3 regions of the Amycolatopsis sp. VS8301801F10 genome follow, and region 3 is predicted to be linked to each of the others. Evidence: riboswitches for the same ligand, from Rfam matches in the RefSeq annotation. Region 3 holds a riboswitch; each other region holds the start of a gene.
What was found. A riboswitch is a leader RNA that binds a small molecule or an ion and turns the genes downstream of it on or off. The one in region 3 is predicted to bind S-adenosylmethionine.
Positions count from the first base shown of each region.

Region 1: another riboswitch for S-adenosylmethionine. It lies ahead of thrC (threonine synthase); the one in region 3 lies ahead of F9C11_RS23145 (aminotransferase class V-fold PLP-dependent enzyme).
Region 2: another riboswitch for S-adenosylmethionine. It lies ahead of F9C11_RS12175 (methionine ABC transporter ATP-binding protein); the one in region 3 lies ahead of F9C11_RS23145 (aminotransferase class V-fold PLP-dependent enzyme).

Region 1 is NZ_CP176065.1:4,208,104-4,215,591, forward strand. It holds gene F9C11_RS19820 (helix-hairpin-helix domain-containing protein) at 1-185, shown strand, start outside; gene F9C11_RS19825 (ComEC/Rec2 family competence protein) at 182-2,560, shown strand; gene thrC (threonine synthase) at 2,585-3,850, opposite strand; SAM riboswitch class I at 3,864-3,997, opposite strand; gene holA (DNA polymerase III subunit delta) at 4,129-5,100, shown strand; gene rpsT (30S ribosomal protein S20) at 5,415-5,675, opposite strand; gene F9C11_RS19845 (EamA family transporter) at 6,069-6,929, shown strand; gene F9C11_RS19850 (VOC family protein) at 6,952-7,326, shown strand; gene F9C11_RS19855 (class I SAM-dependent methyltransferase) at 7,323-7,488, opposite strand, start outside.
Region 2 is NZ_CP176065.1:2,494,879-2,502,366, reverse strand. It holds gene F9C11_RS12185 (4-(cytidine 5'-diphospho)-2-C-methyl-D-erythritol kinase) at 27-995, opposite strand; gene F9C11_RS12180 (hypothetical protein) at 1,117-1,590, shown strand; gene F9C11_RS12175 (methionine ABC transporter ATP-binding protein) at 1,700-2,713, opposite strand; SAM riboswitch class I at 2,930-3,020, opposite strand; gene rsmA (16S rRNA (adenine(1518)-N(6)/adenine(1519)-N(6))-dimethyltransferase RsmA) at 3,769-4,611, opposite strand; gene F9C11_RS12165 (transglycosylase family protein) at 4,704-6,164, opposite strand; gene F9C11_RS12160 (TatD family hydrolase) at 6,514-7,338, opposite strand.
Region 3 is NZ_CP176065.1:4,860,240-4,867,727, forward strand. It holds gene F9C11_RS23130 (penicillin-binding transpeptidase domain-containing protein) at 1-1,327, shown strand, start outside; gene F9C11_RS23135 (ArsR/SmtB family transcription factor) at 1,425-2,120, shown strand; gene F9C11_RS23140 (potassium/proton antiporter) at 2,220-3,698, shown strand; SAM riboswitch class IV at 3,794-3,908, shown strand; gene F9C11_RS23145 (aminotransferase class V-fold PLP-dependent enzyme) at 3,948-5,276, shown strand; gene F9C11_RS23150 (hypothetical protein) at 5,527-5,772, shown strand; gene lspA (signal peptidase II) at 6,036-6,653, shown strand; gene F9C11_RS23160 (RluA family pseudouridine synthase) at 6,650-7,488, shown strand, end outside.

The DNA.
Region 1 (7,488 bases), 650 kb from region 3:
ACCTGAACTCCGCGACCGCTGAGCAACTCGACAGCCTCCCGGGCGTCGGCGAGGTCACCGCTCGCCGTATCACCGACTGGCGCACCCAGCACGGCGGATTCTCGAGCGTCGAACAACTTCGCGACGTCGACGGCATCGGCGAGAGCAAATTCGAGAAGCTCCGCGAGCAGGTGACCGTCGGATGAGACTGGAAACCGAGGAAAAGTCGCGACGGGACCACGATTTCCGCCTCGTCCCCGCCGCCGTCGCCGGATGGGCGGCCACTCTGGCCGGACTGCAGCTCGGCTGGTGGGTCGCCACCGTGGTCGGAGCCGCCGCGGTCGTCGGTGCCGTCGTACTGCTCACGCGCGGCCGCGCCAGATACCTCGGTGCCGGGGGAGCGCTGCTGCTGGTAGGGCTCGTTGCCGCAGTACCGACCGCCCTGCGTATCCACGACGCAGCAGCTGACCCGCTGGGAGCCGCTGCCACCCGAGGCGGCACAGCGACGTTGCGGGTCGAGATCAGCGAGCGGCCGCGCTCAATCCACCAAGCTGGCTATGCCGACCAACAGGCCGGCACCCGGTCAGTGGCGATTCCCGCGCAAGTCAGAACGGCCACAGTGGACGGTCGGCCAGTCGAATCGACCGGCCGGGTGCTGTTGCTGGCACCGGTCGCGGGATGGAGCGGGTTGCTGCCCGGCCAGCAGGTAACCACGTCCGGTCGCCTCCTGCCCGCACGCGGCGGCGAACTGACCGCCGCGGTCCTCTCCGTCCGTGCCGCGCCAGTCGGTATCGGGCCAGCACCCTGGTGGCAGCGCGCCGCCGCGGCTCTGCGGAACAGCTTGCATTCGCTGTGCGCGATCCTCCCGGAGGAACCAGCGGGCCTCCTGCCCGGACTGGTGCTGGGCGACACGAGCGCGTTGCCGCAGCGGGTCGAAGGGGAGTTCAAGGCTTCCGGGCTCACCCACTTGATGGCAGTGAGCGGAGGAAATCTCGTCATCGTCGGCGGAGCCGTTCTGTTGCTGTGCCGGTTGGTCCGCGCAGGCCCGAGGTTGTCCGCCGCGGCGGCCGGTGCCTGTCTGGCGGGGTTCCTCGTGCTGGTGGGTCCCGAACCGAGCGTGGTGCGGGCCAGTGTGATGGGCGGTATCGGCTTGCTCGCGCTTGCCCTCGGACGGCGCGGTTCAGCGCTGCCCGCCTTGGCCTTCGCGGTGTGCGTTCTGGTGGCATGGGACCCAACGATGGCGGGAAATTTCGGTTTCGCACTTTCGGTTCTCGCGACGGCAGGGCTGGTCCTGCTTGCGCCACGCTGGGCAGATTCGTTGGTACGAAGGGGGATTCCGCCCGGGTACGCCGAAGGTCTCGCCGTGCCGTTAGCCGCCTTCGTGGTTACCGCGCCAGTCATCGCCGGGATGGCGGGCACGGTCAGCCTCGTCTCGGTCGTCACCAATGTCCTTGCGGCACCAGTGGTCGCGCCGGTCACGGTGCTGGGCGTGCTGGCAACAGTCGTCGGGCCGTGGTGGCCAGGCGGAGGGCAGGTGCTGATCCATCTGGCCGATCCGGAAGCCCGGTGGCTGCTCACAGTCGCCCGGCATGGTGCGCGAGCGCCTGGTGCGGCGCTGTCCTGGCCCGGTGGCTGGTGGGGCGGATTGTGTGCGGCCGCCCTGGTGGTCGTAGTCGTGGTGGCGGCGCGGTTCCGTCGGCTCCGGTTGCTGGTGGCCATCGGGCTGGTCGTCGTGCTGCTGACGGTGGTCCCGGCCAAAGTCCTGATGCCTGGCTGGCCGCCGGACGGCTGGGCGATGGTGGAATGCGATGTCGGACAAGGGGATGCGCTCGTCCTGGCCACCGCCGAACCCGGCCGCGCCGTGGTCGTCGACACCGGGCCGGAGCCGGGGCCGGTCGACGAATGCCTGCGGAGGCTGGGTGTCGACCGGGTGCCGTTGCTCGTGCTGAGCCACTTGCACGCGGACCACATCGGCGGTCTCGCCTCGGTGTTCGACGGACGGGCGGTAGGCGCGATCGCGGTCGGGCCAGGGCGTGCTCCGGCGTGGGCATGGCAGTCGGTTTCCGGCGAAGCGCGGCGTCGTGGCGTGCCGTTGGCGCAGCTGAGCGAAGGGCAACGGCTGGAGTGGCCGGGGTTGGCGCTGGAGGTGCTCGGTCCGCGCTACGCCACCACCCGGGCACCGGCATTGCAGGACGGCACGATGATCAACAACAGTTCGGTCGTCCTGCGCGCGGACACCGACGCCGGCCGGGTTCTGCTGACCGGAGACGTCGAACTGGCCGCGCAAGCGGATCTGCTGGCCGAGGGCGTCGACCTGCGAGCAGACGTCCTGAAGGTGCCGCATCACGGTTCGAGGTATTCGCTGCCGCAGTTTCTCGCGGCGGTGCGGCCGCGCACGGCGCTGATCAGTGTGGGCGCGGGCAACGGATACGGGCATCCGAGCAAGTCCACAGTGGACGTTCTCGGCACGATGGGAGTGCTGGTCGCCCGGACCGATGTGGACGGTGACACCGCCGTCCTGCCCGGAGCAAGCGGTCCGGCGGTGGCGCGTCGAGGCGAGCCGCGGGGTCCGCCGCGGTAGTGCGGCGGACCCCGGGCCGGTGCGTCAGTAGCCGAGCGCCTTGGAGACGGCTTCGGCGGACGGCGGCACGGTGGCCTTCGGGCCGATGTGGTTCTCGACCGCGTCGAGGGTCTTGAGGCCGTCGCCGGTGATGAGGAGGACCGTTTCGGCGTCCGGGTCGAGCTTGCCGGTTTCGACGAGCTTCTTCGCGGTCGCCACGGTGACGCCGCCCGCGGTCTCGGTGAAGATGCCTTCGGTGCGCGCGAGCAGCCGGATGCCTTCGACGACCTCTTCGTCGGTGACGTCCTCGATCGCGCCGCCAGTGCGGTTGACCACGTCGAGCACGTACGGGCCGTCGGCCGGGTTGCCGATCGCGAGCGAGCGGGCGATGGTGTCCGGCTTCACCGGCTGGACGACGTCGTGGCCGTTGCGGTACGCGGTGGAGACCGGCGAGCAGCCGGTGGCCTGGGCGCCGAACACCTTGTACGGGCTGGCGTCCACGAGACCGAGCTGGCCGAGTTCGCGGAAACCCTTGTCCACCTTGGTGAGCTGGGAACCGGAGGCGATCGGCACGACGATCTGCTCGGGGATGCGCCAGCCGAGCTGCTCGGCGACCTCGTAGGCGAGCGTCTTCGAGCCCTCGGAGTAGTACGGGCGGACGTTGACGTTCACGAACGCCCACTTCGGGTGCTCGGCGGCCAGCTCGGTGGCGAGCCGGTTCACGTCGTCGTAGTTGCCGTCGACGGCGATCAGGTCGCCGTCGTAGACCGCGGTGGTGAGGATCTTCGCGCGCTCGAGGTTCTTCGGGATCAGCACGACCGACCGCCAGCCGGCGCGGGCCGCCGCGGCGGCGGTCGCGTTGGCCAGGTTGCCGGTCGAGGGACACGCGAGGACCTCGAAGCCGAACTCGCGGGCGGCCGCGAGCGCGACGGCGACCACGCGGTCCTTGAACGAGTGCGTCGGGTTGCCGGTGTCGTCCTTGACCCACACGCGCTTGAGGCCGAGTTCCTTGGCGAGCCGGTCGGCGCGCACGAGCCGGGTACAGCCGGGTTCGGTGTTCGGAGTCTCCTCGACGGTCGAGGGGACGGGAAGGAGTTTCTTGTAGCGCCAGATGTTGCGCGGGCCCGCCTCGATGTCCTCGCGGCGGACGCGGCCGAAGTCGTAGGCGACCTCGAGCGGCGAGAAGTCTTCGACGGAGACGAATTCCGGAGCGAGCGGCTGCCGGTGCCCTTCTTCCTTCGACACCAGTTCGACGGCCGGACCGAGGTCGAGCGTCTTGTTGGCGGAGGTGGCGCTGAGGGCTGCAGTCATCGCGAGGTTCCTTTCCTCATCTGCCCCGCCGAAGCGGGCCGGAATTGGCACCGTGGTCGTCAGCTACCCCGCGATCGCGGGATGACAGGCTGTACGCCGGTTGCCGGGGCTTCGTCGGGCCGTTCCCTCTGCCCCTCTGGATGAGCGGTATTCGGTTGTCGGAGCGCCGGCGGGCGCGTCCTCGGCTACACCGTACGACATCCCGATCAGCTCGTGCCACGGAGGCGGCCCACATCACCGGAGCGGACGGTTCGCGGGCCGGGTGAGAAGATGGCCGGGTGACCACCGCACCCGCGCCGCTGCACCTCGTCACGGGCGAGGAAGAACTGCTCATCGAACGGGCTGTGCGAGCGTCCCTCGACGCGGCCAGGGCCGCGGACCCGACGGCAGACCTGACGCGGACGCGGGTGTCCGATCTCACACCGCCCGCGCTCGCCGAGCTGGTCAGCCCGTCATTGTTCGCCGAGGGGCGGGTGATCGTGCTGGAGTCGGCGCAGGACATCTCGCAGGAGCTGTCCGACGCGGTCCTCTCCTACGCGAAGGCACCGGCCGACGGCATCGTCCTCGTCGTCGTGCACAGCGGCGGCGGCCGGAGCAAGGCCGCCAAGGCGCTGCCGGGCGCGTTGAAAAAAGCGGGCGCGGAAATCACCGAATGCCCGAAGCTGACCAAACCGGCCGAGCGCGAGGCGTTCGTCCGCAACGAGGTGCGCCGGTCAGGCGGCAAGATCGACGCCGCGGGCCTGATGGCGCTGCTCGATTCGGTCGGCTCGGACCTGCGCGAACTGTCCTCGGCGGCGACGCAGCTGGTCGCCGACACCGGGGGAGTCGTCGACGAGCAGGCGGTCCGCCGCTACCACACCGGACGCGCCGACGTGACCGGCTTCGCGGTGGCGGAAAAGGCCGTCGCCGGCGATCGGGCCGCCGCGATGGAGTCGCTGCAGTGGGCGATGCAGCTGGGCGTCCCGCATGTCCTGGTGGCCGACGCGCTCGCCGACGCGGTGCGCACGATCGCCCGCGTGTCCGCCGCCGGACGCGGCAACCCGAACCAGATGGCGGGCGAACTGGGCATGCCGCCGTGGAAAATCCGCAAGGCGCAGGGCCAGGCCCGCGGCTGGGGCCAGGACGGCCTGGCGACCGCGATGCGCGTCGTGGCGAGGCTGAACGCCGAGGTCAAGGGCGCGGCGGCGGATGCGAACTACGCCCTGCAGCGCGCGGTCCTCGACGTGGTCGCGGCCAGGGGAGACCGCTGACTTCCCGGCGGGACGGCTTTGGCGGAGTCGTCGCGGGAAAGCCGGTGAACGCTGGCAGTGCTCTGTGGTTGTGGGCGCGGGGCTGCTGAATTCCAGGCGGGACCGTCTTGAGGGCGTCGTCGTCGGAAGCCAGTGAACGCCGCCGGGGCTATGCGGTTGCGGCCGAAGGGCACCCCTGCCTCCCAGCCGACGGGACCGCTCGGCGGAAGCCGTCGGCAACCCGGTGAACCCGGCCGGATCCGCAGCGGCCGCGTCCCCAGGGCACGGAAAAGGCCCGGCAGCCGAAGCCGCCGGGCCTTCCGGAAAGACTGCGCTCAGAGCTGGTTCACGCGCTTCGCGAGAGCCGACTTCTTGTTCGCGGCCTGGTTGGCGTGGATGACGCCCTTGGTGACGGCCTTGTCGAGCTTGCGAGCGGCGTCGCGCTGCAGTTCGACGGCCTTGTCCTTGTCGCCGGCTTCGGCGGCCTCGCGGAACTTGCGGATCGCGGTCTTCACCGAGGACCGGATCGCCAGGTTGCGCTGCCGCGCCTTCTCGTTCGTCGTGATGCGCTTGACCTGCGACTTGATGTTGGCCATGGAGGCGTTCCTCTTTCACTCGGTGAAGGTCGCTGCCGCGTTCGTGTGGCTCCAAGCCGACCCCGAGGGACCAGCCGGGTTTCCTCCCTGACGGAATGCCGCACGGCAACAGTCAGAAATCTTAACAGCCCTGCTCGCGGCCCCGGCGAGGGCCCCGGAGCCGGAAATCGCGCGGCATCCCGGCGGCGGCTCCGTTACGGTGGGTTTCGGTAGTGCCTAGGGTTCCGTCGCCTGCCCGTGGTCCCGCGGAGCGGGTCGCGAAGACAACGAGGGCGGGCGGGCCTGGTCCGAGCGGCACCTTCGGCGGGGCGCCGAGCCCTGCCGTTCATCTGACGGGACAAAAGCCTGGAGGACCCGGTCTTCAGCGTGCGCTGAAAACCTGAAGGGGTCCGGATGAACACCACTGCCCTCGCCATGGTTCTCGTCGCCGCGGTCGTGCACGCCGGGTGGAACCTCGCCGCCAAACGGGTTTCCGGCGGTCCGCGGTTCGTCTGGCTGTACTACACGGTCTCGGCGGTCGCGATGCTCCCGGTGATCGCGGCAGCGCTGGCCGTCGAACCGGAACGTCCACAGTGGACTTGGCTGCTCGCCGCCGGGGGCACTGCGGTGCTGCACGTGGCGTACGGGATCGTGCTGCAGCGCGGATACGAGGTCGGCGACCTGTCGATCGTCTACCCGCTGGCGCGCGGCACCGGCCCGCTGGTCTCGGTGCTCGTGGCCGTCACCGTGCTGGGAGAACGGCCGGGGGTGCTCGGGCTGATCGGCGCTTTCCTGGTTGTCGCCGGCGTCCTGGTGATCAGCCTCGGCGGCAGCACCGGCGACGCGAAAGCCCGGCGCGCCGGGGTGTTCTACGGCGTCGCCACCGGCGTGGTCATCGCGGCTTACACGCTCTGGGACGCGCATTCGGTCACGTCGCTCGGCGTGCCTCCCCTCGTCTACTTCGGCGGCGGCGCGATCGGCCAGAGCATCCTGCTCGCGCCGGCCGCCGTGCGCGGCCGGTCCGAGATCAAGCGGCTGTGGCGCGACCACCGGCGCGAGGTGCTGATCGTCGGACTCGCCTCGCCGGCCAGCTACCTGCTGGTCCTGTACGCCCTGCGGATCGCGCCGGTCAGCCTCGTCGCTCCGGCGCGCGAGCTGTCGATCGTCTTCGGCGGGGTCGCCGCCTGGCTCGTGCTCCGCGAGCGCAACGCGGTCCGCCGGCTCGCCGGATCGCTGGTCGTGCTGGCCGGGATCGCCGCGATTGCGGTCGCCTGAGCGGCTCGGGTAGGCAGGAGCCATGGACGTACTGAGCAGCCGGGTGCTGATCCACCCCCGCGACCACGAGGTGTCCACCGCGTTCTACCGCGACGTCCTCGGCCTCGCGATCGAGCGAGAATTCCCTGGCGGCACGCGGTTTTTCGCCGGCGGCGGGTCGATCGAGGTGGTCGGCGAGGGCGAGGCCGGGCCCGGTCCGGACGTCAACCTCTTCCTGCAGGTCCGCGATCTTCCGGCGACGCTGGCCGAACTGGCCGGGCGCGGGGTCGAACCGGTGCGCGAGGCCCGGCGCGAACCGTGGGGCACCGACGAGGCGTGGATCGCCGACCCGGACGGGCTGCGGATCGTGCTCGTCGAGGTCCCGGAGGACCACCCGTTGCGCCGCGACCAGCGCTAGCCCGGTTTCACGGCCCGCAGCTGGGCGGCGAGCGCGGCGAATCCCGGCGGGTCCCAGGTCCAGGTCTGCAGGTCGGTGAATCCCGCCGCGGCGGCTTCGCCGGCCAGCTCGTGCCGCGTCACCGGAAGCCATTTCTCGTGCGCCGAGAGCAGCAGCCGTCCG
Region 2 (7,488 bases), 2.4 Mb from region 3:
GATCCTTTCCACTGTGGACTATTGATTCAGGCGTGCACGCGCGGCGGCGCGTTGCGCGGGGCGTCGTCGCCGCCCACCACGCGCGCGCCGGGCACCGGGCCGTGCGCGACCCGCACCGTCCGGCACACTCCGGCTCCGGAGAGTTCGGCGGCCACCTCGACCGCGGTTTCCGCGTCGGAGCACAGGAACGCGCAGGTCGGCCCGGAGCCGGACACGCATCCGGCCAGCGCGCCCGCGTTCACCCCGGCACGCAGCGTGCGGCGCAGGCCGGGCCGCAGCGACACCGCGGCCGCCTGCAAGTCATTCCCGAGCAAGAGGGCGAGCTGGCGAGGATCTCCCGACGCGAGCGCCTCCACGACCGGCGTGTGCGACCCGATCCGCGGCGGCTTGCCGTCGGCGCGCAGCCGGTCGAGTTCGCCGAACACCTTGGGCGTGGACAGGCCTTCCTCGTCGAAGGCCAGCACCCAGTGGAACGTGTGCCGCGCGAGCACCGGCACGAGCTGCTCGCCGCGGCCGGTGCCGAGTGCGGTGCCGCCATACAGCGCGAACGGCACGTCGCTGCCCAAGCGGCCGGCGATGGCGGCCAGCTCGTCGCGCGTGACGTCGAGCTTCCACAGCGACGAGAGCCCGACCAGCGCCGCCGCCGCGTCCGCGCTTCCGCCCGCCATGCCGCCGGCGACCGGAATGCCCTTGCGCAGCACGATTCGCACCTTCGGCTCATCCGCGTCCGGCCGTCCGGCGTAGGCGGCCAGCTCCCGGGCCGCGCGCCAGGCGAGGTTGGCGCCGTCGGTGGGCACCGTGCGCTCCCCCTCGCCGTACACCTCGAGCCCGGGCTCGTCGGCGGCCGCGACGGTCACCTCGTCGGTGAGCGAAAGCGCCTGGAAGACGGTGACCAGCTCGTGGAATCCGTCCGCCCGCAGGTCTCCGACGGCCAGGTGCAGGTTGACCTTGGCCGGGACCCGGACGGTGACTGGTGGTGGAACTACGGCGAGCACCCGTCCAGCCTACGTGGCTGGCCCGCGCCAGGTCCCGCCAGGAGAAAACGTCGGCACGGAAGTTCCCCCGGTCGTCGCCGCGGAGTGGCCGGACGAGCTAATTTGGAACTACTTTGTAACTATGCGCGCGCCCGAGGTGAACCTGTCCGAGCTGTCCCTGCACCCGCGCCGGGTGGTGGAGCGGCTCGAGGCCGCGCCGAGCCGTTCGGTGCGGATTCGCCGACGGGAGAAGGACAAACCCGATCTGCTGCTCGTCACCGCCGAGCGCGCGGAACAGGCGGTGGCCGGGTTTTCGGCGACCGTCACGCTCCTCGTGAAGCTGATGCGGCGCAGCGCCGAGACGGCCGCGCTCGCCGCCGAGGCGCTGCCCGCCGCGTTCCCGTGGGCGCGGTACCTGTCGACGGAAGAGCTGCACGCGTTCGCCGGCGAATTGGTCGAGACCTTGGAACGAGCCGAATCCCTCGGCAGCCCGGTGCCGTTCGCCACTCTCGTGGCGAAGTGGAAGCAGACCGCCGAGGCACGCGCGGATCCGGAACTCGCGGCGATCTTGCGCCGGAACGACCACAGTGGACAGTATTCAGGACAGCTGTCCTGAAACTTTGCCCGTGTGTCCTGATTCCTCGGGCGGCGCGTCCCGCGGAGACGGCGAGGGCCGCCCCATCTGGATGGGGCGGCCCTCGAAAAACGGTTCGGCGTAAGGGAAATCAGGCGGCGACGACGCTCTGCGGCCCGCGAGCCGGCTGGATCACGTGCGCGCCCCGGTCGGAGATCCAGGACAGTGCGGCGTCGGCCCGCTCGCCGCGGACGCCGAGGCGGAACCGGGCGATCGGGGTGTCCCCGACGCGGGTGAGGCCGCCGCCGATGGTGGCCAGCTCCACGTCGAAGCGGCTGGCCGCCTCGGGCAGCAGCGCGCCCACCGACGCGAACCCGATCAGCACGACGTCGACCGCGCGGTCGTACTTCGCGGCCTGGGCGCGCGAGGTCTCGATCGACGGCAGCACCGCCTGCGCCGTCCAGCTGTCCGGCGTCGAAATCAGGTCGAGCACCGTGCCGCGCTCGACGACCACGCCGTTGTCGAGCACCGCGACGTCGTCGCAGACCCGGCGGACGACGTCGGCGTCCGGGGTGGTGACGACGACCGTCACGCCCAGTTCGGCGCGCGCCCGGTCGAGCACGGCGAGCACCGCGCCGGCGTCCTCGGCCGCGATCCCCGCGGTCGGGTCGTCGGCGAGCAGCACGGCGGGCCCGGCGGCGAGCGCCTTGGCGACCGCGACCCGGCGGAGCTGGCCGTCGGTGAGTTCTTCCGGCTTCTGCGCGGCGCGGGCGGTGAGGCCGACCAGGTCGAGCAGCGAGCCGACCCGGCTGCGCCGCTGCGGTCCGTCGACGCCGAGCTGCTCCAGCGGGCTGGCGATGTTGCCGGCGATGGTGCGCTCGGCGATCAGCTCCGGCTTGGTCCCGACGACGCCCAGCTGGCGGCGGATCTCCCGCAGCCGCTTGCCGTCGAGGGTCGCGGTGTTGAGGCCGTCGAGCCGCACGACGCCGCGGTCGGGACGCTCCTGCAGCGCGATGCAGCGGGCGAGGGTCGACTTGCCGGAACCGGACGGACCCACGACCCCCAACAGCGAGCCGGCTTGCACGTCGACGCTCACGTCGCGCAGCGCGGCGACCCGGTTTCCGTGGAAGGGAAAGGATTTGGACACGTTTTCGACAGTGATCACGAAAGGGCTCCAGGCAAACGAGGCGCGGCGGGAGTTTCCGGGCGCGCCAGGCGTCATCGAATTACCGTCCACAGTGGACGGCGCGAGAAAGTGCGGAAAAAACGATCAGGCGATGACCATGGAGCGTCGACACGCACATACCGAGCGGCGACCTTCGTCGACTACGCGCCGGCGGGTCAGCAGGAGCGGGCGGGTGACCCTCTTCATCGAAAACAGCCTCCATCGGTCCTGGCGGTAGCACCTGCCCTGCGGAGGGTGGTTGCTGCGACTTCGGCGAGCCAGGTCTCTCAGTCGCTCGGGATGGACGCTTTCGAGTAAAGCCGATCCCATTGGCTGAACGCAAGCGCGTTGGTGCAGATCACACGTCTGGTGGTGCCCGCATCCCGGGACCCGGCGTCCAGGACCCGGAAACCCGGAACCTCGGTCGCCGAACAGTGCCTCGACCTGCGAAACCCGGGCGGCGGGCCACGGCGGCGAACTAGTTCGTTCCACTGTGGACGATCAGAGAGCTTTGTGGAACAAGAGTTTTCTCGTTGTCAAGTGGTCGCTTGACGCGGGGCGCGCGGCAGGGCTGCCCGCGGCCGAAGCGGGGTCGAGATAGGTCAGGGAAGCGAAGCACCTTCGGGCGGCACCGCTGAACAATCGGGGTGCGGAGCACTCAAGCTCCCCCGAATGCCGAGGGGGTGGCGAGGCGCTCGGCACAGGTGGAGGGCGGTTTCCGCGGGCCGCGCGCGATCACCGAGAGTAGCTGTCTGTCCATGAAAGCCCCACACTCAGCGACGACGCAAGATCATCGGACAACACAGTGAAACCAGTGGCTCGCATCCGGAATACCTGCCGCGAGGCCGCCGTTAGAGGTCACAACGCACGGGGAGTTCCGCGACTGGGGAGGTGCTCGCGTTGCCTTGCTGCCACTGGTATCGCTTCTTGGACGCGAAGTAGGCCACTGGAATCCCGACCAGGACTCAGGCGAAGGAGAACCCCGCGACGTACGGGCCGCCGACGAGCTGGGCCTTGCGGCCGAACCTAGCCCGCCGTCGCGGACGGGGTCCCGGTCAATGACCGGCAGCCGCGATCCGCGCGAACGCGTGCACGTCCAGCTGTTCCCCGCGTGTCTTCGGGTCGATTCCCGCCTCGGCGAGCAGCTCGCCGGCCCGCTCGGCGGAACCGGCCCATCCGGCCAGCGCCGCCCGCAAAGTCTTGCGCCGCTGCGAGAACGCGGCGTCGACCACCGCGAAGAGGCGGGCGCGATCCACTCCGGCTACCGGGTCGGTCCGGGTGAACGAGACCAATGCGGAATCGACGTTCGGCACCGGCCAGAACACCGCGCGCGGCACCGCGGCGACCTTCCGCGCCGGGCCGTACCAAGCGAGTTTCACGCTCGGCACGCCATAGGTGCGGCTGCCCGGCCCCGCGGCCATCCGGTCGGCGACCTCGGTCTGGACCATCACGAGCCCGCTGCGCAGCGACGGCAGCTCGGCCAGCAGGTGCAGCACCACCGGCACCGCGACGTTGTACGGCAGGTTCGCCACGATCGACACCGGCTCAGCCGGGAGGTCGGCGGCCCGCACCCGCAGCGCGTCGGCTCCGACGACCGTCAGCCGGTCCGCTGCCTCCGGGGCGCGCTCGGCGACCGTGCGCGGCAGGCGGGCGGCCAGCACCGGATCGATCTCCACCGCGACGACCTGAGCGCCCGCGGCGAGCAGGCCCAGCGTCAGCGACCCGAGCCCGGGTCCGACTTCCAGCACGACGTCCCCCGGCCGCACGCCGCCGAGTTCGACGATGCGGCGGACCGTGTTGGGATCGTGCACGAAGTTCTGCCCGAGCTTCTTCGTGGGCCGCACATCGAGTTCGTCGGCCAGCCCGCGGATTTCGGCAGGCCCCAGCAGTTCCACCACCGGACGAGCCTACCCAGCGGCGACGCGGCGGACGAAAACAGGCGGCCGGGAGCGCGAGGCTCCCGGCCGCCTGCCGGAAAATCAGAGCGTGCTCAGGCCTTGTAGCCGCAGCCCCAGGCGCTGTAGCCGCCGCGCGCGTCGCGCACCCGCTCGGCGATCGCGATCTGCTGCTCCCGGGTGGCCTTGTCCGCGGTCGGGGCGTACTGCCCGCCGCCGTAGGCGTTCCAGGTCTGGCGGTCGAACTGGAGGCCGCCGTAGTAGCCGTTGCCGGTGTTGATGGACCAGTTGCCGCCCGATTCGCACTGCGCGATGCGGTCCCACACGCCGGTGTCGCCGATCGCCGGCGTCGGCGGCTTCTTGGTGCCGACCTTGATGATCTTGGCCTTGGCCTCGACGAGGACCTTCTCCGAGACCTGCTCGCGAGCGATCTCCTCGCCGTTTTTCTTCGTGACCTTGTAGGTCACCAGCTTCTTGCCCGGCGTGCCCGGGTCCTCGACGCTCTGCTGGCCCTGCAGCTGCGTCGGGTCGTCGACCTTCTGCACCTCGGGGTCGATGGTCTCTTCCTGGTTGACCATCGACACGCCCATGCGGCTGACGTGGACCTCGGCGCCGTTCTTGAGGCTGACGTCGAGGCCGCCCTCGATCGCGTCGTCCGGGCCCAGGTTCAGCTTCAGGTCGGAGACGAGCTCCTTGGTGGTCACCGCGTTGGTGCTCACCTGGCGGGGCGCGTTGGTGCCGTCGAAAAGCGTGATGTGCTTCAGGGTCTTGACCTGGACGGTCGAGCCCTCCAGCGGCAGTTCGCCGGACGACGGCATCGACGTCCACGCGCCCTGGGAAAGCATGCTGCCCATGCCGAGCTGGTTCATGGCCTCGCCGAGCGTGGTCGCGCGGACCCAGGAGGGCCGGGACACGCCGTCCACGACGAGGTTCAGCTGACGGCCGCGCTCGAGCTTGATGACGCCGCCGTCGCCGACCGCCGCCTGCGGCGAGGGCGAAAGCGCGTCGTGCTCGCCGACCGACAGGCCCGCGTCCTCGAGCACCTCGCCGACGGTGCCGCCGAAGCTGTGCACGGTCTGCTGGTGGCCGTCGACGTCGACGGTGATGCTCTTGTTCATCGCGAGCGCCGCCGCGCCGCCACCGCCGACGGTGACCAGCAGCGAGAGCACGGCGCCCTTGAGGAAGCGGCGCTTCCAGGTCTTGGTCGCCTCGCGCAGCCCTTCCTCGACCGCGGCCTTCTTGGCCTGCGGGGAGGCGGTGCGGTCCTGCTCGACCTCGTCCGGGAGGACGAGCGGCGGAAGCATCGTGGTTTCCGCGTTGATGAGCCGGATCAGCTCGTCCACGTCAACGTCGATTTCCGACATCAGCGCGTCGGCGTCCGGGCCGAGCGCGGCGAGCACGTCCTGCTCGGTCACGCGGAGTTCGTCGGAGAAGTCAAGCTGCCCGTAGGCGGTGTCCTCGAGCTCGCGGTCGAGCACGGCCACCGAAGATTCGGAGGAGGAGAAGTACGCCGTACCCGCGTCAAGACGCGAGTCATCCTGCCGACTACCAGTCACCGGGTCGTTCCCTTTCCCAAGACACCGCGCGTCGTGCGCGCGTCGTCCTTCGTTCGCGACGCGCCCTCGGGCGCGCCTCTCAAGTCCGACACCCCCAGCCAGCGCCATCGTCACGGTTCCGAGTCGTACCAACCCCGGTTCCGCTTCCCCGACGTGCACTGACGTGACTGGTGGGCGTATCAGCCGGCTTCGCTGCGCGATACCGACCGGCACGATCACGGGACAGTAACGGGTGTTGGCAGGTTGCGCAAACACCCCCCGGAGTGTCGTGACTTGCGTCACTCATCAGGTGGACGAATGCGGGGTCTCGAATGTCGCAATCCGTGCAACCCGTTGTGACACTACGGAATCACGCAGGCAGCCGATATGCGCGTTCGGCAGTGGTCCGGACCGCTTCGGCCACCTCGTGGACGGCTTCGCCGCGAAGCTGAGCGAGGAACCGAACGGTATAAGCAGTGCAAAACGGCTCGTTCGGCCGCCCCCGGTAGGGATGAGGCGTCAGAAACGGTGCGTCAGTCTCCGCGAGAAACTGCCCGCGCGGCACGATCCGCGCGGCCTCGTGCAGCCCGCGCGCGTTCTTAAAGGTGACAGTGCCCGCGAAGGACAGGATGTAGCCCTTGTCGATACAGCGGCGCGCGATGTGCTCGTCGCCGGAGAAGCAGTGGAAGACGACCGTCTCGGGCGCACCTTCCTCGTCGAGGATGCGAAGCACGTCCTCGTGCGCGTCGCGATCGTGAATCATCAGCGCCTTGCCCAGCCGCTTCGCAAGATCGATGTGCCAGCGAAACGCGGCTTGCTGCGCATCGTGCGGCGAGTAGTCCCAGTAGTAATCGAGCCCGGTCTCGCCCACCGCGACGACCCGCTCCCCCCGCGCCAGACGCTCCACTTCGGACTGTTCGGCAACCCCGAATTCCTTGGTACGAGTAGGATGAATCGCCACCGCGGCGAACACCCGCGAGTCCCAAGTGGACGCCTCCGCAGCCCACCGAGCAGCAGCGAGATCATCCGCGACAGTGACCACCCGAGCAACCCCAGCCCGCTCGGCACGATCAACCATCTCGGCAACGTCGGCGGCAGTCTCCGCACCACACGCGTCGAGATGAGTGTGCGCGTCAACCACCGTCACCGGCAGCCGATCAGGAATCGGGGGAAGTTCGCGCTTCTCGTCACCCATAACCCCAAAGCTACTGCGCCCCCAGAACCGCAGCCGACGCACCCAACCAGCGAGGCACCCACACCTCCCCCGCCCCCGATACAAAGCCAAAAACACGGCGCGGGGGTGCTTGTCAAGGCATCTTTCCCGCCTTGACAAGCACCCCCGCGC
Region 3 (7,488 bases):
CCGGCCCAAGGAGCTGACCGCCAAGCTCGGCGACGTCGGCGCGGCACAGGGCGACAAGGCCACGGCGGCCTACACGATCACCTGGAACCTCGGTCCGAACCGCAGCTGGACGTATGCCGGCAGCCTCGGGCTCGTCCAGGCGCAGGGGAAGTGGCGGGTCCACTGGGCGCCGACCGTGCTGCACCCCAAGCTGGAAGCGGGCCAGCGGCTGGCGATCGCGTCCTCGGACGTTCCGGCGGTGGTCGACCGCGACGGCAAACCGGTCGTCGTCTCCGGCAGCGGCGGGCTGAAACTGGCTGACGACAAGGTGTTCCCGCTGCTCCGTTCGGCGCTCACCGGGCACGGCCAAGCGTCGCAAGCGTTCGCGGTCGAGCGCGTGGACGCCACGGGCAAGAGCCTGGAGACGCTGTTCGGCAACCCCGAAGGCGATCACAAACCGGCCGTCACCGGGCTCAGCGTCGCGACCCAGAACGCCGCTCAGGCAGCGGTCGACGGGTATCGCGGCAAGGCGGTCCTCGTCGCCGTCCAGCCGTCTTCCGGCGATCTGCTCGCGGTGGCGCAGAACGCCAGCGTCACCAACGCGGCGTCGGCGTTCAGCGGCCAGTACGCGCCGGGGTCGACGTTCAAGATCGTCACCGCTACCGCGGCGCTGGAAGCCGGGCTCGTCACGCCGGATTCCTCGGTGCCGTGCCCGCTGACCGACCGGATCGGCACCCGCACGCTCTCCAACGAGGGTTTCGACCTCGGCACGACGACCGTGCACAAGGCGTTCGCGAAGTCGTGCAACACGACGTTCGGCCGGCTCGCGTCGCAGCTGCCCGCCGATGGGCTCGCGAAGGCGGCCACCCAGTTCGGCCTCAACGCCGATTTCGCGATCGAGGGCCTGTCCACCGAGCTGGGCCGCGTCGACCCGGCGGCGAACGCGGACGAGCAGGTCGAGGACGGCATCGGACAGGGAAAGGTGCAGGTCAGCCCGATGGGAGCGGCGGTGCTGGCGGCGACCGCGGCGTCCGGGCGCGCGGTCGTGCCGCGGCTGTGGGAGGGCGGGACCAAGGTCAACACCGGCTACCAGCCGCCGTCCGGTTCGGTGCTGTCGGCGCTGCGCGGGATGATGCGCGAGGTCGTCACCGGCGGCACGGCGACCGGCCTCTCGCACTCCGGTCCGGTGTTCGGCAAGACCGGCACCGCGCAGTTCGGCGACGGCGCGGAGGCACACGGCTGGTTCGTCGGCTACCGCGGCGACCTGGCGTTCGCGGTGTTCCTGGAGGGGGCCAACGACTCCAAACCGGCCGTCTCGCTGGGCGCGAAGTTCCTCGACGCGCTGTAGCGGGCTCGTGAGTGTTCATCACGGTTCTAACCGGGATGGACACTCACGAGGCGACTTTTCGGCCGCCGCCGAACCTTGCCCGCTCTACCCTCGCCGTATGGAAACAGTCGGACTGGCCGAAGTCGCCGCAGTGCTCGCCGATCCGAGCCGCGCGACCATGTGCCTCGCCCTGCTCGACGGCCGCGCCTGGACCGTCGGCGAACTGGCCGCCGCCGCGCGGATCGCGGTCTCGACGGCCAGCGAGCACGTGACGCGGCTGGCCGAGGCCGGGTTCGTCGCGCGGGTGAAGCAGGGGCGGCACGCGTACGTGCGGCTGGCGAATCCGCGGGTCGCGGAGTTGATCGAGCATCTGGCGCAGCATGCCGAACTGAAACGGCCGTCCGGGCTGCGGACTTCGTTGCGGGTGCAGCGGTTGTCCTTCGCGCGCAGTTGTTACGACCATCTGGCCGGGACGCTCGGGGTCGCCTTGCGGGACGGGATGGTCGAACGGGGCCTGATCGACGTGTCGGACGGGCTCGCGCTCACCGACGCCGGACGCGACGTGCTGGCCGATCTCGGCGTCGCGGTGCCGGATCGGCCGCGGCGGCCGTTGCTGCGCGACTGTCTGGATTGGACAGAGCGGCGGGAGCACCTGGCCGGCGCGGTTCCGGCGGCGGTGCTGGAGCGGGCCGTCGAGGCGGGATGGCTGACGCGGGACCAGCAGCGCGCGATCCGGGTCCTGCCGAGCGCGAAGGGGCCGTTCGCCGCGCTCGGTGTCGATCTCGCGACGGTGAGTGCCGCCGAGGCGTCGTAACACACCTGCGCCGTCCCCCGCACCGGTGGTGCGCGCTCGGGAACCGGACCCTGCCTCACTATTCTGGACGCCTGCGGGCGACCGGGAGGGAGGGCCAGAGTGGACGAGCTTCCCGTGCTGCTGGGCGTCGGAGCGCTGGTTCTGGTCGTCTCGGTCGTCGCGGTGCGGGTGTCCATCCGGCTCGGCTTCCCGTCGCTGCTGCTGTATCTCGGGATCGGCGTCGTGCTCGGCGAGGCGGGGTTCGGCATCCGCTTCGACAATCCCGCGCTCACCCAGTCCCTCGGGCTCGCCGCGCTCGTGCTGATCCTCACCGAAGGCGGGCTCACCACGCGCTGGTCGGCGGTGAAACCCTCGCTGGGGCCCGGAATCCTGCTGTCCACAGTGGCCGTGGTGATCAGCATCGCGGTCACCGGCGCGGCACTGCACTGGCTGCTCGGCCTCGACTGGCGGCTCGCCCTGCTGTGGGGCGCGGTCCTCGCGTCCACCGACGCGGCGGCGGTGTTCTCCGTGCTGCGCACGGCCGGGGTCGGCAAACGGCTCGTCGGCGCGCTGGAGCTGGAATCCGGCGTCAACGACGCGCCCGCCTACATCGCGGTCGTCGTGCTCGCGTCCGGCGAGGCCGTCGACTGGTCGCTGCCGCTGCTGGTGGTCTACGAACTGCTCGCCGGCCTCGCGCTCGGCCTCGCGTTCGGCTGGCTGGGCGCGCAGGCGCTGCGCCGGGCCGCGCTTCCGGCGACCGGCCTGTACCCGCTCGCCACGGTCGCGGTGTGCGTGCTCGCGTACTCCTCGGGACAGCTGGCGCACGCGTCCGGCCTGCTCGCCACCTACGTCGCGGGCCTGGTGCTGGGCAATTCCAAGCTGCCGCACCGGTCGGACACCCTGTCGTTCGCCGAAGGGCTCGGCTGGCTGGCGCAGATCGGGCTGTTCGTGCTGCTCGGTCTCTTCGCGTCGCCGACCCGGCTGCTCGAAACGCTCATCCCGGGCCTGGTCGCGGGCGCGGTGGTGCTGCTGCTCGCGCGGCCGCTGTCGGTGATCCTGTCGCTGCTGCCGTTCCGGTTGCCGTGGCGGGAGCAGACGTTCCTGTCCTGGGCGGGGTTGCGCGGCGCGGTGCCGATCGTGCTCGCGATGATCCCGCTGTCCGAAGGCGTGCCGGGCGCGCAACGGCTCGTGGACGCGGTTTTCGTGCTCGTCATCGTGCTCACCCTGCTGCAGGGCGCGACGCTCAGCCCGCTCGCGCGGATCCTCGGGCTGACGAAGGCGACGCAGGCGCACGAGATCGAGGTCGACGCCGCGCCGCTCGACGAACTCGGCGCGGAACTGCTGCAGGTGCGCATCCAGAAGGGGTCGAAGCTGCACGGCGTGTACCTGTCGGAGCTGCGGCTGCCCGCCGGGGCGACGGTCAGCCTCGTGGTGCGCGGCGGGACGGGCTTCACCCCGCAGAAAACGAGCCGCTTGCAGGTCGAGGACCAGCTTCTGGTGGTCACGACCGCCGCCGACCGCGACGCGACCGAACGGCGCATCCGGGCCGTCGACCGGGCCGGCCGCCTCGCCCGCTGGCACGGGGAATCCGGGGCCTGACCCTTCTGTCCTTTGTAGACTGTCGGGTGACCGCCGTCTCAGATCACGAGACGGGGCTGGCCTTCTTCGCGGGTTTTCCGCTATCTTCGGTTCCAGGTCATGAGTGCCAGCGCGAAGCCCCGGCTTGCTGGCCGGCAACCCTCCTACCGCGGTGGGGTGCCCCGGGTGAGGACCAGGCCGGTCGCGCAGTGCGGCGGGCAAGCGCGGGCCCCTCGCCGGGGTCCCCCGGAACGCCGAGGAGGCACCGTCATGACTCTCGCACTCGACCGGTCCACGGAAACTGTTTCTGCTGTTCCCGCTGTCGCTGGTGCCGCGTTGCGGGTCCCGCTGGTCACCGGCGGCGACATCGGCTATGCCAACCTCGACCACGCGGCCAGCGCGCCCTGCCTGGACGCGGTGCGCACGGCGGTCGACGAGTTCCTTCCCTGGTACGCCAGCGTGCATCGCGGCGCGGGCTTCGCTTCGCAGGTCTCCACCCGGTTGTACGAGCGGACCCGGGACGTGCTGCGCCGGTTCGTGGACGCCCGCAGCGGCGACTCGGTGATCTTCACCCGCAACACCACGGACGCGTTCAACCTGCTGGCGAAAGCGTTGCCGCGCAAGACTTCCGTGGTGGTGTTCGACAGCGAACACCACGCGGCGCTGCTGCCGTGGCGGGGCCCGAACGTCCGGCGCGTGCAGCTGCCGCGCACTCGGCTCGCCGCGGTGTCCGTTGTGGACGAAGCGCTGGCGGAATGCCCGCAGGGGCCGCGATTGGTGGTGGTCGCCGGGGCGTCCAACGTGACCGGCGAGCTGCTGCCGGTCGCGGAAATCGCCGCGGTGGCCCGGAAACACGGTGCTCGGGTCGCGCTCGACGCCGCGCAGCTCGCTCCGCATCGCCGGATTTCGGTGCGGGAGCTGGATGTCGACTATGTCGCGCTGTCCGGGCACAAGCTGTACGCGCCGTTCGGGGCGGGCGCGCTGATCGGCCGCAGCGACTGGCTCCGGGCGGCCGAGCCGTACCTGGCCGGCGGCGGTGCGACGAAACTGGTGACCGAGGAAGCCGTGGTGTGGAACACCGGCGAGGAACGGCACGAGGCCGGTTCGCCGAATACCGTTGGCGTGTATGCGCTCGGGGTGGCTTGCGAGCAGCTGGCGGCGCATTGGGATGCCGTTGGTGCGCATGAGGCCGCGCTGCTGGAGCGGCTGCGCAAGGGTCTCGAGAGCTTGCCCGGGTTTGCCGAGCTGCGCTTCTTCGACGCACCGGTGGACCGCGTCGGCACGGTCAGTTTCGTGGTCGACGGATTCGAGCCCGGCTGGCTGGCGGCGGTTCTGTCGGCTGAGTACGGAATCGGCGTGCGGGACGGCGCGTTCTGCGCGCATGTGGCCGCCCGGCGGTTGATCCGTGAAGCCGGAAGCGAGGGCCAGCAGGCGGTCCGGGTGAGCCTCGGGTTGGGAAGCACCGAGGAACACGTGGACCGGCTGGTGCTGGCGCTGCGGCAGATCGTGGCCCGGGGCGCCCGGTGGGAGTACGCGAAGGTGGACGGCCGGTGGGCGCCGGTGGGGGACACGCGGGAGCTGCCCGGTTTCTGTTCCTGATCGAAGGCGACCCGGACATCTTGGGTCCTCGGTTGCTGCTGATCGGCCGCCAAGTGCCGACCAGCTTCGGGAAAATCATCGACTTGCCCGCAGTCGACGAAGACGGCGCACTGCACGTCTTGGAGGTTGGGCAGCAATCCGCCCGAAGAACTGAACAGGGACCACTGCTTGTCCGTAGTCGCCGCCGAGGCGGACTCCGCGACCGAGCGCATCGTCACCTACCTCAACACCAGATACGGGGTGCCGATCAATGTCGTCTTCTTCCGTTATTACCGCGACGGCGGACACGAGTACCTCGCTCGCACCTGGCTGGTCGACGAACGACACCGCCGAGTACGTCGTCCCCGTCGAATGGGTGGCCGTCCGCGATCGGACCGAAGGCTTTTGGCAGAGCGGCATGTTCGCCAATCAGCACAGCGCTTGCCGTCTCAGCAACAAATTCACCATCGACCGGTTGACTGATCATTTCAAACTCGACGACGGGGAACGCGGTTGATGGCGTCGCCGCCGCGGGGGAATGGGCGGGTGGCAGTCGGCTAGGGCGGCCTGCTGCCCGTCGTGGATTTCTCGCGGTTCGGTGCGGGACAGGCCCGCCAGTGTGCCGCCCACAGCGGGAGACAGTCGGTGGGGTCCACGCCGCGGCGGCGCGGGTGGGGATCTCGGCGGGCACGGCGGCGACGGCGAAACCGGCGAGCGCCGCGCGGCCCGGATTCCGGCCGGGGACTGCCGCTGTGACCTGCTCGGGCGCGGTTGTGGACAATGGGGGGGGTGAGCACCGATCCTTCGCCGTCCGAATCCGAGGTCGAGCCGTCTGCGGAACCGCCTGAGCAGGGGGCTGCCGAGGAAACCTCGCCGCTGCCCAAGCGGCGGGTCTGGGTGGTGTTCGCGGTCGCGGCGCTGCTGTGGGCGATCGACCTGATCACGAAGAACCTCGTCGTCGCCAACCTCGAGGGCAAGGAGCCCAAGCCGATCCTCGGCGGGCTGATCTACCTGCAGGTCACCCGCAATCCGGGTGCCGCGTTCTCGATGGCGACCGGCATGACGTGGGTGCTCGCGCTCGTCGCGATCGGCGTCGTGATCGCGATCGTGTGGATCTCGCGCCGGCTGCGCTCGGTCGGCTGGGCGATCGGCCTCGGGCTCGTGCTCGCCGGCGCGCTCGGCAACCTGACCGACCGGTTCTTCCGCGAGCCCGGACCGCTGCGCGGGCACGTCGTCGACTTCATCTCCGCGTTCGTGCCCAACGGGCAGGGTTTCGCGATCTTCAACATCGCCGACTCCGCGATCTGCGTCGGCGGGGCGCTGATCGTGCTGCTGTCCCTGCTCGGCAAGGACTACGACGGCACTTCCACCCGCGGCAAGAAGAAGGATTCCGAGTGAGCGCGCGCATGCTGCCCGTCCCGGACGGGCTCGACGGGATGCGCGTCGACGCCGGGCTCGCCAAACTGCTCGGCCTGTCCCGCACCGCGGTCGCGGACCTCGCCGCGGCGGGCGACGTGCTCCTCGACGGCCGTCCGGCGGGCAAATCGGACCGGCTGTCCGCGGGCGGGCTGCTCGAGGTGACGCTGCCGGAACCCGAGCGGGCGGCGGAAATCGTCGCGGAGCCGGTCGAAGGCATGAAGATCCTGCACGATGACGACGACATCGTGGTGATTTCGAAACCGGTCGGCGTCGCCGTGCACCCCAGCCCGGGCTGGACCGGCCCGACGGTCGTCGGCGGCCTCGCGGCGGCCGGGCTGCGCATCTCGACGTCCGGAGCGGCCGAACGGCAGGGCGTCGTGCACCGGCTCGACGCGGGCACCACCGGGGTGATGGTGGTGGCCAAGAGCGAGCACGCGTACACCGTGCTGAAGCGGGCGTTCAAGGAGCGGACCGTCGACAAGGGCTACCACGCCGTCGTCCAGGGCCACCCCGACCCGACGCGCGGCACCATCGACGCCCCGATCGACCGCCATCCGCGGCACGACTACAAGTTCGCGGTCGTCGCCGGCGGACGGCCGAGCGTCACGCACTACGAGGTGGTCGAGGCGTTCCGGGCAGCCTCGCTGGCGCACGTGAAGCTCGAAACCGGGCGCACGCACCAGATCCGCGTGCACTTCTCCGCGCTGCGCCACCCGTGCGCGGGCGACCTGACCTACGGCGCGGACCCGGTGCTGGCCCGGAAACTCGGCCTGACCCGGCAGTGGCTGCACGCGCGAACCCTCGGCTTCGCGCA